Regions from separate parts of the Embleya sp. NPDC025285 genome, predicted to be linked through region 3. Evidence: riboswitches for the same ligand, from Rfam matches in the RefSeq annotation. Region 3 holds a riboswitch; each other region holds the start of a gene.
The links. Region 3 has a riboswitch for cyclic di-AMP ahead of ACZ4FV_RS11905 (transglycosylase family protein). Riboswitches for the same ligand answer to the same signal wherever they lie in the genome.
Positions count from the first base shown of each region.

Region 1: it holds a riboswitch for cyclic di-AMP, as region 3 does, so the genes downstream of both, ACZ4FV_RS33070 (transglycosylase family protein) here and ACZ4FV_RS11905 (transglycosylase family protein) in region 3, are expected to answer to the same signal.
Region 2: it holds a riboswitch for cyclic di-AMP, as region 3 does, so the genes downstream of both, ACZ4FV_RS43700 (NlpC/P60 family protein) here and ACZ4FV_RS11905 (transglycosylase family protein) in region 3, are expected to answer to the same signal.
Region 4: it holds a riboswitch for cyclic di-AMP, as region 3 does, so the genes downstream of both, ACZ4FV_RS23270 (transglycosylase family protein) here and ACZ4FV_RS11905 (transglycosylase family protein) in region 3, are expected to answer to the same signal.

Region 1 is NZ_JBVHLU010000062.1:23,187-27,325, forward strand. It holds gene ACZ4FV_RS33065 (nucleobase:cation symporter-2 family protein) at 218-1,573, shown strand; gene ACZ4FV_RS33070 (transglycosylase family protein) at 1,695-2,438, opposite strand; cyclic di-AMP (ydaO/yuaA leader) riboswitch at 2,439-2,605, opposite strand; gene ACZ4FV_RS33075 (EthD family reductase) at 2,827-3,162, opposite strand; gene ACZ4FV_RS33080 (phosphoenolpyruvate hydrolase family protein) at 3,306-4,130, opposite strand; gene ACZ4FV_RS33085 (Tm-1-like ATP-binding domain-containing protein) at 4,132-4,139, opposite strand, start outside.
Region 2 is NZ_JBVHLU010000113.1:20,488-24,626, forward strand. It holds gene ACZ4FV_RS43680 (uridine kinase) at 1-228, opposite strand, end outside; gene ACZ4FV_RS43685 (DMT family transporter) at 425-745, shown strand; gene ACZ4FV_RS43690 (TetR/AcrR family transcriptional regulator) at 742-1,311, shown strand; gene ACZ4FV_RS43695 (TMEM165/GDT1 family protein) at 1,609-2,193, shown strand; cyclic di-AMP (ydaO/yuaA leader) riboswitch at 2,636-2,792, shown strand; gene ACZ4FV_RS43700 (NlpC/P60 family protein) at 2,799-3,773, shown strand; gene ACZ4FV_RS43705 (NADP-dependent oxidoreductase) at 4,031-4,139, opposite strand, start outside.
Region 3 is NZ_JBVHLU010000014.1:50,019-54,157, reverse strand. It holds gene ACZ4FV_RS11910 (PIG-L family deacetylase) at 1-655, shown strand, start outside; gene ACZ4FV_RS11905 (transglycosylase family protein) at 790-2,142, opposite strand; cyclic di-AMP (ydaO/yuaA leader) riboswitch at 2,148-2,332, opposite strand; gene galE (UDP-glucose 4-epimerase GalE) at 2,821-3,789, opposite strand; gene ACZ4FV_RS11895 (acyltransferase family protein) at 3,995-4,139, shown strand, end outside.
Region 4 is NZ_JBVHLU010000034.1:20,161-24,299, forward strand. It holds gene ACZ4FV_RS23260 (MarR family winged helix-turn-helix transcriptional regulator) at 1-77, shown strand, start outside; gene ACZ4FV_RS23265 (glycerophosphodiester phosphodiesterase family protein) at 364-1,428, shown strand; gene ACZ4FV_RS23270 (transglycosylase family protein) at 1,582-2,811, opposite strand; cyclic di-AMP (ydaO/yuaA leader) riboswitch at 2,844-3,039, opposite strand; gene ACZ4FV_RS23275 (hypothetical protein) at 3,385-4,023, opposite strand.

The sequences.
Region 1 (4,139 bases), on a different contig from region 3:
GGGAACGCCCCGGATCCGCATCCACTCCCACTGCCCGATCCTGCGATCCAGTACGTCCAATGGGCCGGGCCGTCCTACGACGGCATCCGATGTGGAGGCGCCGATCATGGGCTGGAGAACCACCAGGAAGACCGCGGGCGCGGCACGATCGCCGGGCGATGCCACCGCCGGGGCGTCACCGGGGACCGGGGCGTCGCCCGTGCACCCCGTGGACGAGATGCTGCCGCCGGGGCGCATGCTGGCCGGCGCCCTGCAACACGTGGCCACGATGTACGCCGGGGTCGCCGCGCCACCGCTGATCATCGGCGGGGCGCTGGGCCTGTCCACCGCGGAGCTGACCACGCTGCTGGGGGCGAGCCTGTTGATCGCCGGGCTCGCCACGCTGCTGCAGACGCTCGGCTTCTGGCGGATCGGCTCCCGACTGCCGTTCGTCAACGGCGTCACCTTCGCGGTGGTCTCGCCGATCCTGGCGGTGGCCGCGGCCAAGCAGGACGCGACACTGCCGGTGATCTTCGGCGCGACGATCGTCTCGGGCGTGTTCTGCTTCCTGCTCGCGCCGGTCTTCTGTCGACTGATCCGCTTCTTCCCGCCGGTGGTCAGCGGCACGGTGATCACCTTGATCGGGGTGTCCCTGCTGCCGGTCGCCGGGAACTGGTCGCAGGGCGGCGACAGCAAGGCGGCCGACTACGGCTCGACGACCAACCTCGGGCTCGCCGCGGCGACGCTGGTCGCGATCCTGGTCCTGCACCGGGTGCTGACCGGTTTCCTGCAGCGCATCGCGATCCTGCTCGGCCTGCTCTTCGGCACCCTGCTGGCCATCCCGTTCGACAAGGTGGACGGCGGCGCCCTGGGCGACCTGGCCGTCTTCGAGGTCCCGCAGCCGTTCGCCTTCGGCGCGCCGCAGTTCGACGTGTCGGTGACCGTGTCCATGCTCGTGGTGATGATCGTCTGCATGACCGAGTCGACGGCCGACATCATCGCGCTGGGCGAGGTGGTGGACAAACCCGCCGACGACCGGACGATAGCCGGCGGCCTGCGCGCCGACGGCCTGGCCACCGCGCTCGGCGGGGTGTTCAACGGCTTCGCGTGCACGGCCTTCGCACAGAACATCGGCCTGGTCGCGCTGACCCGCATCCGCAGCCGGTTCGTGGTCGCGGTGTGCGGCGGATTCCTGGTCCTGATGGGCTTGATGCCGATCGTCGGCGGCCTGGTCGCGCTCGTCCCGCAGCCGGTCCTCGGCGGCGCCGGCGTGGTGCTGTTCGGCACCGTCGCGGTGGCCGGCATCCGCACCCTGGGCAAGGCCGACCTCGACACCGGACCCAACGCGCTGATCGTGGCGGTGGCCCTGGCCTTCGGCGTCTTCCCGATCGCGTTCCCGGACTTCTACCACGCGTTCCCGGACAAGGTCGCGATGATCGCCGAGTCCGGCATCTCGGCCGGCTCGATCATCGCGGTCGTACTCAACCTGCTGCTCAACCACACCGGATCCGCGTCCGGCGAAGCGGCCGACGAACCGGCGATCCCCGCCCCCACCCGGTCCACCGAACCCGCCGAACTGCCCAGCCGGGCCTGATCGATCGACGAAGCGAGCGGCAACACGGCCAATCGACATCCCGTTTCGATCACCACCGACCGGACATGGGCGTGGGCCCCGCCGAAGTACTCGACGGGGCCCACGTGTTGCCGTTCGTGTGTCAGACGGAGAGCTTGGTGCCCACGCTGATCACGTTCGGGTTGTCACCGATGACACCCGAGTTGGCGCTGTACAGGGCCTGGTAGCCACCCTTGACGCCGAGCTTGGCGGCGACGGAGGAGAGCGTGTCACCGGCCTTGACGGTGTAGCTGCCGGAGCCCGAAGCCTGCTTGCTCGCGGCCGACTTCGACGCGTCCTGCGCGGCGACGTCCTGCTTCGGCTGCACCCGGACCTTCGGCGCATCGGCGCCGGAGTTGCGCGGTGCGGTCTCGGTCGCCGACTCGGCCTTGGCCGCGGCCTTCGGCGCGTCCTGGGCCTTGGTCTTGCCGGTGGTCGAGGACTCGGCCGTGGCGGACGCGTTGCCGCCCTTGGCCAGACCGGCCTTCTGCGAACAGACCGGCCAGGCGCCGGGGCCCTGCGCGGCCAGCACGCGCTCGGCGACCGCGATCTGCTGTGCCTTGCTCGCCTGCGCGGCACTGGCCGCGTACTCGCCGCCGCCGAAGGCGTTCCAGGTGCTCGGGGTGAACTGCAGACCGCCGGAGAAGCCGTTGCCCGTGTTGATGCTCCAATTCCCGGTGCTCTCGCACTGCGCGACCGCGTCCCACGTGGACGAGGACGCCGCGTTCGCGCTGCCCGCCATGCCCACGAGGGGAAGGACGAGACCCGCACCGGCGGCGACGGCGATGCCGGCGCGACGGCCACGAGAGAGCGAGCGAACGGGAGCGGTGATGGCACGGAAGGTCATTGATTACCTCGTCGGGCGCCTACGAAGTTAGCTGTCGGGTTCGGACGATTGGCCCGGCCTCGCCTGAAAACAGGCATGGCTTCACCCCACGGCATCGACATTGCCGATGCCGGCACTCACTTGGTTCCCCCGCTCCTGCCGCCAGTCGATATCGACTGCTTCCCTCGGGCGGCGGCAGGATTCGGCGTACCGCCCGGGGAGTCCGCTTGTGCGAACAACCACGAAGCTACGCACCGGGCCGCCGGGTTGGCAAACATTTCGGGCGCTTTGTGAGGTGCCCCATAAGCAGGAATAACACCGATTTGCCCGATATGTCGCCATCCTCGCAGGTCACGGCGCCGGCGTCCACGGTGCGCGGCCGCGTGGTCACCCGTGCTTCACCGTCGGGCTATTCCGTCGCGGGCAGCTCCACAGGTACGACTACCCGCTCCTCGTCCCAAAGGAACGTCGCGCCGCCGGTCGCGAAATTGGCGACATCGGCCACCGTGGCCCGGCCCTCGGGCGAATCCAGGGTCGCCTGGAGACCCGCGCGAGTCGGCGCGTACAACCCGACCACCAGGTAATAGGGCGGCTGCGCGCCGGAGGGGTCCGGATCGCACTTGCCGATGGTCCAGCCGGTCAATCCCGGCATCGTGCGGGCGAGCGGGACGTGCTTCTCCCAGTAATAGGCGTCGAACGCCGCCGGGTCCTCGGGGTGGCCATACAGCACGGTCAGCTTGTACACACGCGACTCCTCGCGGTCGTGGTGGATGTGTCTCCTGCCGGTGGCGCCCTGTGCTTCCCGCCTCCGACGTGGGACGCCCTGTGCGTCCCACCGGTACCGCCCGGCGCCCGGCACGTGCTGCCCGGATTCGTACGGCGCGGCGCCTACCGGGCTCCGATCGCCTTGAACGCCCGCGCCTGCTCGGTGATGGCCGTCTCGGTCGGCAGCCGTTCCATGCTGGAGGCGCCGAAGAAGCCCACCACGCCGGTGGTGTGCGCCAGCACGTACGCGGCATCCTCGGGCTCGGCGATCGGCCCGCCGTGACACAACACCAGCACGTCCGGGTTCACCTCCGCCGCCGCGTCGCGCATGCGCTGCACCCGCTCCACCGCCTCGTCGAGCGAGACCGCGGTGCTCGCGCCGATGCTGCCCTTGGTGGTCAGCCCCAGGTGCGGGACCAGGACGTCCGCGCCGGCCGCGGCCATCGCGCGGGCCTGCTCCGGGTCGAAGACGTAGGGCGCGGTGAGCAGGCCGCGCTCGGCGGCCAGCCGGATCATCTCCACCTCCAGGTCGTAGCCCATGCCGGTCTCCTCCAGGTTCTGCCGGAAGACACCGTCGAACAGGCCGACCGTGGGGAAGTTCTGCACGCCCGCGAAGCCCATCGCGGCGAGCTGGTCCAGGAAGTGCGGCATGATCCGGAACGGATCCGTGCCGCACACCCCGGCCAGCACCGGAGTACCGTGCACCACCGGCAGCACCTCGCCGGCCATCTCGACCACGATCGCGTTGGCGTCGCCGTACGGCAGCAGCCCGGCCAGCGAGCCGCGGCCGGCCATCCGGTAGCGGCCGGAGTTGTAGATGATGATCAGGTCCACGCCGCCGGCCTCGGCGCACTTGGCCGACAATCCGGTGCCCGCGCCCGCGCCGATCACGACGCCGCCCTGCCCGACCGTCCTGTGCAGTCGGCCCCGCGCCTCGCGTCCGTCCATCTCAGTCCA
Region 2 (4,139 bases), on a different contig from region 3:
CAGCCAGCCGAAGAAGTGCCCCGGCCGGGCGAAGTCGTCCAGGCGCACCACCGGCGCGCCACCCAGTCGCGCGGCGAGCGCGTCGGCGAACGTGGTCTTGCCGGAACCGCCGATCCCGTCCACCGCGACCAGTCGGGTCGCGCCGATCGACGGCGGCAACGCGGCGACGCACGCGGCCGGCCGATCGGTCGTCGCGCCTCGAATGCGATCCGGCCGTTCGATGGGCATCGAAGCAGCCTATCCACCGGTGAGGGAGACCCGGGGTCGGCCGCGAGCCGGGTCGGTTCCGGGCCGGCCCCCGGCCGAGTCGGGCCGGGTCCGACTCGGTCCCGGCCCGCGGCCGAGACGAGGGCTCCGATCACCCGGGCCGAGCACTCTTGTACATTTGTACTTGTACATCTGTACCACTCGGAGGGAGAGGCCCGTGGCCTGGCTGTTCCTGGGGCTGGCGATCTCGTGTGAGGTGATCGCGACCAGTCTGCTGAAGAGCACCGACGGGTTCACCCGGCTGTGGCCGACGCTGGCGTGTCTGGGCGGGTACGCGGGTGCCTTCTACCTGCTGACGTTGTCGTTGCGGCAGTTGCAGGTGGGCACGGCGTACGCGATCTGGTCCGGACTCGGGACGGTGGCCATCGCGCTGGTCGGCGCGGTGTTCCTGAACGAGCCGGTGACGCTGCTCAAGGCGTTCGGGATGGCGTTGGTGATCGCGGGAGTCGTGGTGTTGAACCTGGGTGGTGCGCATTGACCGCGGCCAGGGACCCTGAGGGTCGGCGACTGCGGATCGTGCGCGGCGCGTGTGAGGTGATCGCGGAGGTGGGCGTGGGCAACACCACGCATCGCCTGGTCGCGGCCCGGGCGGGCGTCCCGTTGGGAGCGACCACGTACTACTTCGCCTCGCTCGACGACCTGGTCGCCGCCGCGCTCGCGCACGCGTCGGCGGAGACGGTGCGGCTGCTGGAGGAGTGGGTACGGCGTGCGCGGGACGCGAACGACCTGCCCGGCGTGCTCACCGCGCTCACCGCGGAATACCTCGCGGACCGCTCGCGCGCGCTGGTCGAGTACGAGTTGTACCTGGCCGCCGCCCGCAGCCCGGAACTGCGCGGGTTCGCCCTGGCCTGGGTCGAGGGCGTCGGCGACTTCCTGTCCGTCCGGGTCGGACCGCGCGCCGCCGCCGCCGCGCTCGCCGTGCTGGACGGGACCATGCTGCAGGTGCTGACGCTGGACACGACGCTGGACGAGAGGCAGTTGCGCTGGTCGTTGGCCCGGGTCCTGGACGAGGGCGGGTCTTCGTCGGTGAACGGGTCGTCGTAGGCGTCGAAACGGCCCGGTGCGCCGGGAGCGGCCGGGCCGGCGCCGACGCCGGGTGCGGTAGGGTCGGCACCGCGAAGGGGAGTAGCCCCGTGAACCGGTCGTCGACATGCTGGAGTCCTCGGACTCCCGGTGGCCGGGCCCGTGCTCGACACGGGTGGGCGAGACCTTCGGCCAGGCATCGACGCATCCTCGTCTTCTCGTGGATGTACCCCGTCGTGCCGGGCCGAGTGGTCCTCCGGTTGCCGTGCGGCGCTTCGTGAAGACCCGGGGCCCGGCTCTCGCAGAAAGCCACCCGGAATGCACCTCGACCTTCTGGCGATCCTGACCGCCTTCGGGCTGATCTTCCTCGCCGAGCTCCCGGACAAGACGATGTTCGCGTCGCTTGCCATGGGCACCCGCATGCGTCCGCTCTACGTGTGGTTCGGCACCTCGACCGCGTTCGTCGTGCACGTCGCCCTCGCCGTCGGCGCGGGCGGCCTGCTCGGCCTGCTCCCCGGCTGGATCGTCAAGCTCGTCTCCGCCGCCCTGTTCGGCTTCGGCGCCTTCATGTTGTTGCGCGGCGGTGCGGGCGAGGACGACGAGGACACCGCGGGCAAGAGCGTGACCGGCTTCCGGCCGGTCTTCGCGACCGCCTTCACGGCCGTGTTCATCAGCGAGTGGGGCGACCTCACCCAGATCACCACGGCCAACCTGGCCGCCACGAACGGCACCTGGTCCACCGCGATCGGCTCGGCCGCGGCACTGATGTCGGTGTCCGCGTTGGCCCTGCTCGCCGGGCGGTTCATCGCCAAGCGCGTCCCGCTGCAAACGGTGCAGCGGATCGGCGGCCTGTGCATGCTCGGGCTGGCGATCTGGTCGCTGGTGGAGGTGTTCACCGGCTGACCCGCCCCCGGTGATGCCTCGCCCCTGCGGATGGCGGCCGCGCCGCGGTCACCCGACGGCGGCGGGACGGATGGGTGCATCGCCGGCATGTCCGGCACGACCAGTCGATCGGTTGCCCGAAATGTGATGTAGGCCGCATGGATAAAACGGACATAAATTATATAGCCGACTTCGAGCCGCAATTCATTTTCCGCGCTCCGCGACGAGTCTCGACTATTTTCCGTTACCGCACGATCACACCACTCTCCGAGATATCCCCTCGTCATCACCGGTACCCCGGAGCCGAACACGGGAGAGATGTCGCTTTTATTCCGCCTTTACCCGCAGGGCGAAGTCGGGGTTTCGGTTGTGATCAGGCATCCGCATTGCCTACCTTTCTCGCCGATTCACCTTTCGGGTGAACCCTGTCGCCGGTACGCCGAATCCCGTCGCCGGCAGCGGGAGGTCTACATCGAAGAATCCGACGGGAGCGGGGGAACCAGGTGAATCGCCGTGGCCGGGATCGTTCCGGTGACGGCTAGGGGTGAAGTCGCGTAACGCGACCGGGCTGCTCCAGTCCGAATCCGACAGCTCACCTCGTAGGCGACAGGAGAGGACCCCATTTCATGCTGTCCACAAACGCTCGCCATCGTGCCGCTCGACCCACCAACGTCCGCCGCTTCGTCGCGGCGGTGGGCATCGCCGGCATGGGTGTCGTGCTCCCGGTCGCCACCGCCGGTGCCGCCCCGGCGCAGGCCCCCTCCACCTCCGAGCAGTCCCCCTCCACCGTGCTGTCGGCGACCCCCACCGCGGCGGTCGACGCGGCCCCGGTCCAGGCCGCGCCCGCCGCGCCGGAGACCGACACGGCCGCCGACAAGGCCCGCTACGTGGTCCAAGCCGGCGACACGCTGTTCCGGCTCGCCCAGACCAACCAGGTCAACGGCGGCTGGCAGAGCCTGTACGAGCTCAACCGCGACGTGCTGCTGTCCGGCCCGGACCTGATCGAGATCGGCCAGACCCTGCGGCTGGACGGCTCGGCGCCCGCGGCACCCAAGGCCGCCGCGCCCGCCAAGCCGAGCATCAAGGTCCAGCCCAAGACCTCCGTCACGCCCGGCAAGACCACCCCCAAGCCGGCGAGCAAGCCGTCGGCCGACGTGTCGGTCAAGCCCGCCGCCAAGGCCCCCGCCAAGCCCGCCACCGGCGGCTCGAAGGGCAACCAGGCGCCGACCGGCGGCTCCTCGACCGCGTCGAGCAGCAAGGCCGCCCAGGCCGTGGCCTTCGCCAAGGCGCAGATCGGCAAGCCGTACGTGTACGGCGCCACCGGCCCCAACGCGTACGACTGCTCGGGTCTGGTCCAGGCCGCGTACAAGTCCGCGGGCATCTCGCTGCCCCGCGTGACCAACGACCAGTTCGCCGCCGACACGCGCGTGTCGGTCGCCAACCTGCAGCCCGGCGACCTGGTGTTCTTCTACTCCGGCATCAGCCACGTCGGCATCTACATCGGCGACGGCAAGATGGTGCACGCCCCGAACCCGCGCAAGTCGGTCGAGATCGCCTCGATCAACACCATGCCGATCGCCGGCGCCACCCGCCCGGCCTGATCGAACCGGGCAAACCGCCGCCGCCGGCGCACACGTGCTCCGGCGGCGGTGACACAACCGCATAGTGGGACGCGCCTTCGGCGCCGTGCCCTCCGACGACGGTCGGAGCGCGCGGCGCCGGCGTGCGTTTCGGCGAACGCGCCGGTCCCGGCGGGCGGGCGGACCGGGGCGCGGGCGTCAGAGCGTCAGAGCGTCAGAGCGTCAGAGCGTCAGAGCGTCAGAGCGTCAGAGCGTCAGAGCGTCAGAGCGTCAGAGCGTCAGAGCGTCAGGACGATCTTGCCCGTGACCCGGCCCGTCTCCCCGCGCTCGTGCGCCTTGGCCGCGTCGGCCAGCGGGAACACCGAGTCGATCGCGGCGCGCAGTCGC
Region 3 (4,139 bases):
CGGACGCGGCCCGGGCACACCGGTGGTCGGGGTGGACGGCGCGGGCGGGCTGTACCTGTTCGTGCGCGACCGGGACAAGGGGATCAGCGGCCGTCATCGGCCCGCCGGGAGCGACACGTGGTCGGCGTGGCGGGACCTGGGCGGCGGGGAGATCGTCGAGGGGCCCGGCGCGGTGACCCGCCCGGACGGCCGGGTCGTGGTCTTCGGCACGGCGCGTGAGGGCATTCGCTACTGGGAACCGGTCGGCGAGCGGTCGGGGCCGCCGCGCACGATCGCGGCCGAGCGACCGGCGGGCCCGCCCGCCGTGTCGGTGGGCGCCGACGGCCGGGTGGGTGTCGCCTACCGGCGGGCCGGCACACCGGAGATCGCGAGCGTGGTCGAGGGCGGGCCGAACGGGTGGGTGCCGGCCGACTCGGGAGCCGCGGGCGCGGGTTACGAGGCGTTGAGCCGAGTGCCCCGACCGGACGGCACGACGGCGACGCTGACCCGGGACGCCGACGGCCGGCCGATCGTCCTCGGCGCGTCCGGGGCGCCGGTCGTGCTCGACGAGCGCGCGGTCGCGGTCGATCCCACCGGCGCGCCGGACGGCGCCGGGCACGCGGTGGCCCTGTGGCTCGGTCCGGACGGTGCGCTGCGCACCGCGCGGCTGCCCTGACGGCACCGTCCGGGCACGCGCACCGGTCCGCACATGCGAATCGTCCGCACACGCGCACCGGTTTGAACACGCGAACGGCGGGCGCTCCCTGGAGGGAACGCCCGCCGTTCGATGCAGCGGGTGGAGCGGGTGACTCAGACGCTGACGCCGTGGCTGCGCAGCCAGGTCATCGGGTTGACCGCGGAGCCGTAGTTCGGCGTGGTGCGGACCTCGAAGTGCAGGTGCGGGCCGGTGACGTTGCCGGTCGCGCCGGAGAGCGCGATCTTCTGGCCGGTCTGCACCTTCATCCCGGCCTTGACCGAGATCGAGGACAGGTGCGCGTACTGGGTGTACTTGCCGTCCGCGTGCCGGATGACGACCTCGTTGCCGTACGCGCCGCCCCAACCGGCCGACACGACGGTGCCCGAGGTGACCGCGCGCACCGTGGTGCCGGTCGAGACCGCGAAGTCCTGGCCGGTGTGGCTGCCGCTGGACCAGCGCGAGCCGCCGGAGCCGAAGCTCGCGGTGAGCGTGGCGCCCGAGACCGGGGCGACGTACGAGCCGGAGGCGGTCGTCGTCGATTCGGTCTTGGCGGCCTCGGTCTTGGTGGTCGCGGCCTTCGGAGCCGGCTTGCTCTCCGTCTTGGCCTTCGGAGCCTCGGCCTTGGGGGCCTCGGTCTTCGGCGTCTCGGCCTTCTGCACCTCGACCTTGGGCGCGGCGGCCTCGGTCTTGGTGGTGGTCGGCGCGGCCTTGCCGTCGACCGTGAGCTTCTGGCCCGGGAAGATCAGGTCGGGGTTCTCGCCGACGACGGACTTGTTGGCCTCGTACAGCTTCGGCCAACCGCCGGGCACGTGCGCGGCGTTCGCGATCTTGGAGAGCGTGTCGCCGGTGACCACGACATAGGACGAGGTCGCGGCGGCCGGCTCGGTCTTGGGCGTCTCGGTCTTGGGCGCCTCGGTCTTCGGGGCCTCGGCCTTGGGGGCCTCGGTCTTCGGAGCCTCGGTCTTGACCTCGATCTTCGGCGCGGCGGCCGTCTTCTTCGGGGCCGGCTTGGCGGTCTCGGTCTTGGGAGCGGTCTTCGGCGCGGTCTTGCCGGCCGAGGAGCCGGTGTCGACGTCGGCGGCGGCGCCGCCTCGGGTCAGGCCGGCCTTGACCGAGCACACCGGCCACGCGCCGGGGCCCTGGCCCTTGAGGACCTTCTCGGCGATCGCGATCTGCTGACCCTTGGTCGCCAGGTCGGCGCGGGCGGCGAACTCCGTGCCGCCGAACGCCTTCCAGGTGCTCGCGGTGAACTGCAGGCCGCCGTAGAAGCCGTTTCCGGTGTTGATCTGCCAGTTGCCCGTGCTCTCGCACTGGGCGACCTTGTCCCAGGTGCTCACGGAGGCGGCCTGGGCGGTGCCCGCGCCGATGATCGGCATGGCGACGCCGACTCCGGCGACACCCGCCGCGGCGATCAGACGCGTGGTCCTACTGGTGCTGCGACGGCGATGACGCCCGGTTCCGGACAGCATGGCTGGATCCTCTCCCACGCCTACGAGGTGAGCTGTCGGATTCGGGCCGGAGATCGATAGCCCGGCCACGTCCCGAAGGACATGGCTTCACCCCAAGCCGTTCGCGGCGTCCGATCATCGAGATCGGGGCCGTTCGCGGCGGTTCACCTGTGGTTCCCCCGCTCCTGTCGTGTGGTGCTCGTCAGCCTCCCGAACGGCCGGCGACAGGATTCGGCGTACCGGCGATCGGGGTCCGTGTGGGATACGGACGGATCGAACGCTAAGCAGGCCTCGCCGAAGATCACAAGTCTGTGTCGGATAGACGTCGATTATCCGTTTTGCGGATGAGCGCAATGTAGATGATCCCTTACGGAAAGGACCGTAGTTGGCGTTCCGTGGTGGAAGGGCAGGGAACGCGTGACATCGGCCCTTGGTCACGGCGTACGCCGATCACCCGGGAAAGATCACCTGCGCCCCGTTCGTCACACCCGCATCGCGTGTGGCGTCGCGCGGACCGGGCCCCTGCCCACCGACAGGGGCGTACGCACCCGTGATCGACGTGATTCGGCCCACAGACGAAGCGCATCATGTCCGATTTGCCCCAGGGGGCTTCACTCTGCGTCGTCACGGGATCGCGACGCGACACCGCCCGCGGCGCCGGCTGATGCGCGGCGCCGCGGGCGGTGTGTGCGGGACTCAGCCGCGCTGCGCGCGCCAGCCGGCCCACGCGCTCTCCACCATGTCCGCCGTGTCGTGCCGGGCCTTCCAGCCCAGTTCGGTGGTGATGCGATCGGCGCTCGCGACCACCCGGGCCGGGTCGCCCGCGCGCCGGGGTCGCAGCTCCGGCGCGATGTCGCGCAAACCGGTGACCTCGCGGATGAGTTCCACCATCTCGCGCACCGACGTGCCCTCACCGCGACCGACGTTGAGCACCAGACGCGCGTCCGGGTCGGTGCCGAGCCGACGGGTGGCCGCCACGTGCGCCTCGGCCAGGTCCACCACATGGATGAAGTCGCGCACGCAGGTGCCGTCCGGGGTGTCGTAGTCGTCCCCGAAGATCACCGGCGCCTGATCGGCCGTCAGCTTCTCCAGCACCATCGGCACGAGGTTGAACACCCCCTCGTCCGCGAGCTCCGGCGCGCCCGCGCCCGCGACGTTGAAGTAGCGCAGCGCGGCGTACGAGATGCCGTGCGCGCGCGCCGTGGCCTTGATCATCCACTCGCCGACGAGCTTGCTCTCGCCGTACGGGTTGATCGGCAGGCACGGGGTCTCCTCGTCGACGAGGTCGACGTCGGGCATGCCGTAGACGGCGGCGCTGGAGGAGAACACGACGCGCGTGACGTCGGCCGCGACCATGGCCGCGAGCAGGACGCGCAGACCCTCGACGTTCTCCTCGTAGTAGTAGAGGGGGCGCGCGACCGATTCGGGCACCTGCTTCTTCGCCGCGATGTGCACCACGCCGTCCACGGCGTGCGCCCGGAACGTCTCGTCCAGCAGCGCCCGGTCCAGCACCGAGCCGACCACCAGCGGCACGTTTTCGGGAACCCGTTCGCGCGCGCCCGTGGAGAAGTCGTCGAGGACGACCACATCCTCGCCGGCCGCGAGCAACGCCCGCACGACATGCGTCCCGATGTACCCGGCACCGCCGGTGACAAGCCACTTCATGAGGCGACCCTACCCGGCATCCCGGGTTCGCGGAGGGTGCGCGAATCGCGCGTGGCGACCCCCGCGGCGCCCGCCCTCCAGGGTGCCTGACCCGGGGTCGGGTCGACCGTTACCATGCACAGGATCTCGTGGGCAGGGCGCATATTCGCCCAGGGGGGATCCTGCGTCGCTTCCGGGCGGCCACATCGGGAAGGGCGTAAAGCGCGTGCGACGCGACTTCGGAGTGGGTCGGCAAGGAACGCTGGCCGAACGATTCTCCGGCCGGGACAACAGCATCGGATTGATCCGGCTCCTGCTGGCGACAGCGGTCGTGGTGGCGCACGCGCACATCCTGGGCGGCTTCGGCAAGC
Region 4 (4,139 bases), on a different contig from region 3:
TGCACGACGCGTCCGGCCGGCTGCTGGCCGCGCATCGTCCCGGGTGGTCCGACGACGGATCCGACGCGAGCTGCTGAGCGGCCGCTTCGGTGCGGCGCCTGGATCGAGGCGCCCGCCGGGCGACTGCGGTTCCACTCGGGCCCGGGTTCGGATGCGAGCCCGGGCCCGGTCCGGATGCGAGCCCGGGCCGGTCCGAGTTCCGGCTCGGGCCCGGATTCGCGCTCGCGTCGGGGTACTTCGCCACTTCTTCGTCTCTTCTTCGCCCGACCGCCATGATCCGACTCCCCGCGCATCACTTCGCGCGGGCCAGGGTGTGGGCGTCGACGGTCGATCGTCGTCGACCGGAGCGAGAAGGAGACGTCCATGTCCGGATGGAAGACCGTCACGGCCGCGATCCTGGCCGGGGCCGCCGTTGTCGCCGCCCCGGGAATGGCCGCCGCCGCGGATCGTCACGGTGGCCACCACCGCAAGTCCTTCGACCTCCAAGCGCACCGAGGCGGTCTCGGGCTGACCGTGGAGAGCACGCTCGCGTCCTTCGCCAAGGGTCTGGACCTGGGGGTGTCCACGCTCGAACTGGACGTCCAGATCACCGAGGACGGCCGGGCCGTGGTCACCCACGACCGCAAGGTCGACGGACGCAAGTGCGCGGACACCAAGCCGGTACGCGCCGGCGACCCGGAGTTCCCCTACGTCGGCAAGTACGTCAACACGCTCAGCCTGGCGCAGGTCCGCACGCTGGACTGCGGATCGCGGCAGTTCCCCGGCTTCCCCGCGCAGACCACCTCGCCCGGAGCCCGAATGCCGCTGCTCACCGAGGTGTTCGACCTGGTCAACCACCGGCACGCGCGCGGCGTGAAGCTCAACGTGGAGACCAAGGTCGAGGCCGGCGCGCCGCAGGAGACCGCGCCGCGCGAGCAGTTCGTACAGGTCGTGGCGCGCGAGGTGCGCCGGGCCGGGCTGTTGCGCCAGGTCACCGTGCAGAGCTTCGACTGGGGCGCGCTCAAGCGCATGCGGCAGGTCGAACCGCGCCTGCCGCTGGTCGCGTTGACCAACTACGACTTCCTCCAGGTCGGCAAGCCCGGCGCCTCGCCCTGGCTGGGCGGCCTGGACATCGACGACTTCGACGGCGATCCGCTGCGCGCGATCTCCTCGTTCGGCGCCGGCACGTTCTCGCCCGTGCACGGCTTCCCGCAGGACGGCAAGGTCACCGACCCGAACTACCGTCCCTACGTGACCCGCGACATGGTCGCCCGGGCACACGCGTCGGGCATCAAGGTCGTGCCGTGGACCGTCGACGACCCGGCGACCATGGCCAAGCTGATGGACGACGGCGTGGACGGTCTGATCACCGACTACCCTGACCGGCTGCGGGAGTTGATGGCCGCACGTGGGCTGTCGCTGCCCAAGCGCTACCCGGCGCGCGGCTGATCGGCGCGATCCGCCGGAGACTTCGGCGTCCGCAGGGGTGGGGACGCCGAAAAGGGCCGGGCCCGTCGACACTCGGTCGACGGGCCCGGCCCTGGTACGGCTACCGCGTTGGTGTGGCTATCGCGGTGTGGTTACCGCCTGATGACGCTCGGCTCAGAGGTTGACGCCGTGCGCGCGCAGGTAGGTGACCGGGTTGATGCCGCTGCCGTAGTTCGGCGTGGTGCGGATCTCGAAGTGCAGGTGCGGGCCGGTCACGTTGCCGGTCGCGCCGGAGAGGCCGATCTGCTGACCGGTGCTCACCGTGGCGCCGACACGCACGCCGATGCTGGACAGGTGGGCGTACTGCGAGTACTTGCCGTCCGCGTGCTTGATCACGATCTCGTTGCCGTAGGCGCCGCCGTTGCCGGCCTTGACCACGGTGCCCGAGGTGATCGCCTTCACCGAGGTGCCGGTGGCGGCCACGAAGTCCTGGCCGGTGTGGCTGCCGCTGGACCACAGCTTGCCGCCGGTGCCGAACGCGGTGCCCAGGCCGCCCTTCACGGGAGCGACGTAACCGGACGCGTTGGCCGTGGTGGACTCGGCCTTGGCCGAGGACTCCTTGGCCGCGACCGGGGCCTTCTCCTTGACCTCGACCTTCGGCGCGACCTTCACGGACGCCGTGGTCTTGGTCTCGGTCTTCGGCGCGGCCGGAGCGGTCTCGGTCTTGGTGCTGCCGGACTCGGTCGAGGCCGAGGCCTTACCGGAGAGCGAGAGCTTCTGACCGATCTGGATGACGTTCGGGTTGCCACCGATCACCGAGCGGTTGTCGGCGTACAGCTTGTGCCAGCCGCCCTCGACATCCTTGGCGGCGGCGATCTTGGAGAGCGTGTCGCCCTTGACCACGGAGTACGAGGTGCTGGTCGACGCGGACTTCGCGGCGGCCGCCGGGACGACCTCGATCTTCGGGGCCGGAGCGGACTCGGCCGGCTTCTCGGCGGCCTTCGGGGTGACCTTGACCGTGGACTTGGTGCCGGGCGAGACGGCCGGCGCGGCGCTGCCCTTGGTCAGGCCCGCCGGGCCGGAGGTGTTCGGCCAGGCGCCGGGACCCTGTACGGCGAGAACCTTCTCGGCGATGGCGATCTGCTGGTCCTTGGTGGCCAGGTCGGCACGCGGGGCGTACTGCTGACCGCCGAACTCGTTCCAGGTGCTGATGGTGAACTGCAGACCACCGTAGAAACCGTTGCCGGTGTTGATGTGCCAGTTGCCCGAGCTCTCGAGCATGGCGACCTTGTCCCAGGTGGAGACGGAGGCGGCGTTGGCGGTGGCGAGACCGGTGACCAGCGGGGCGGCGACGATCGCGCCGGCCATGCCGAGGGTCAGCGCGAGACGCGTCTTCTTGGGCATGCGGGCAGGGGTGATGAACGACTGCACGAAGATTTTTCCTTCTCCCACGCCTACGAAGTGAGCTGTCGGATTCGGGCTGGAGAGTCTCGCCCGGCCGTGTTCGGCCCTCCTGAGGAAGGGACGGGCACGGCTTCACCCCAAGCCGTCGTCATGGGCGTCCGTGTCACGGACGCCCGGGACGGCATTCCACTTGGTTCCCCCGCTCCTGCCTTTCGGGTTTCGTACCGTGGCCTCGCTCCGGCGGCAGGATTCGGCGAACCGGGAGACCATTTCGCCGAGCACCGGACCGGTGTGGCGAAGCACCAAACTACGCACACCCTCGACTCGGATCCAAACATCACGTTTCGCCGAAACAGAAGAATCAGGGCGGAAGGGTGGAATATCGGGACCTAAAGTCCCGAGAAGCGTACGCATTGTGCCCGAATTGATGACATATAGTGGGTATTCGATTACTCAGGGCAGGAATCGTGAAAAGACGGTTTACGGTGCGTACGACCTCCTGACCATCGGTACCCGGCATGTGACGTGCACCATAGAGAGGGTCGATGGCCGCCCGATATGTACCGCTATCGGTCAGCCGAAAACCAGAGATGCCCCGGTGGCGGCGCCCAAGAGCGCACCAGCCACGGCTTGCGCGACGGTGTGGTGACGCAGTGCGACACGCGACCAGCACACGACGCCGACCGCGAGATAACCGGTCGACCACCACGGTCCGCCCGCGACGGCGAGCAACGCGACGATGCCGGACGCGACCGCGCAGTCGACGCTGATCTTCCACGCCGCGTTCACCACCAGCAGCACCACCGTCATGCCCCACAGCGCGAACATCGCGAACACCAGCCGGGACGGCGCGCCGGCGCCGAGCATGACCGCCGCGCCGATGCCGATCGAGGCCAGGATCACCGCGAAGATGCGCGGACGCTGCCGGCGGTCCACCACGTGCCGGTCGCCCCAGGTACCGCGGCGACGCTCCCACTCGATGTACCCGGCCGGAACGATGCCCGCGCACAGTGCCGCGAACAGACCCCATCCGGCGCCGGTCCACGAGTGGGCGACGAGCGCACCGAAACCGGACAGTCCGGCAAGGATGGTGTTGCGCGGCTGGAGGATGTCGGTGACCACCTGGGCGGCGCCCCGGACACGGCCCGGACCGGGAGCGGCGGTGTGCGCCGCGACCGGGGCCGACGGGCTCCGCACGACTGCGTTGTCCATCCGTGTACGGTAGCGATCGGCTCGGAGCCGCCCGCGCGCGGGCCGGTACGGAATCCGGCCCGACATGGTGATCGTCCCGGGCGTGGCCGAGACCGGCGCGACGGTGTCGCCGCCCC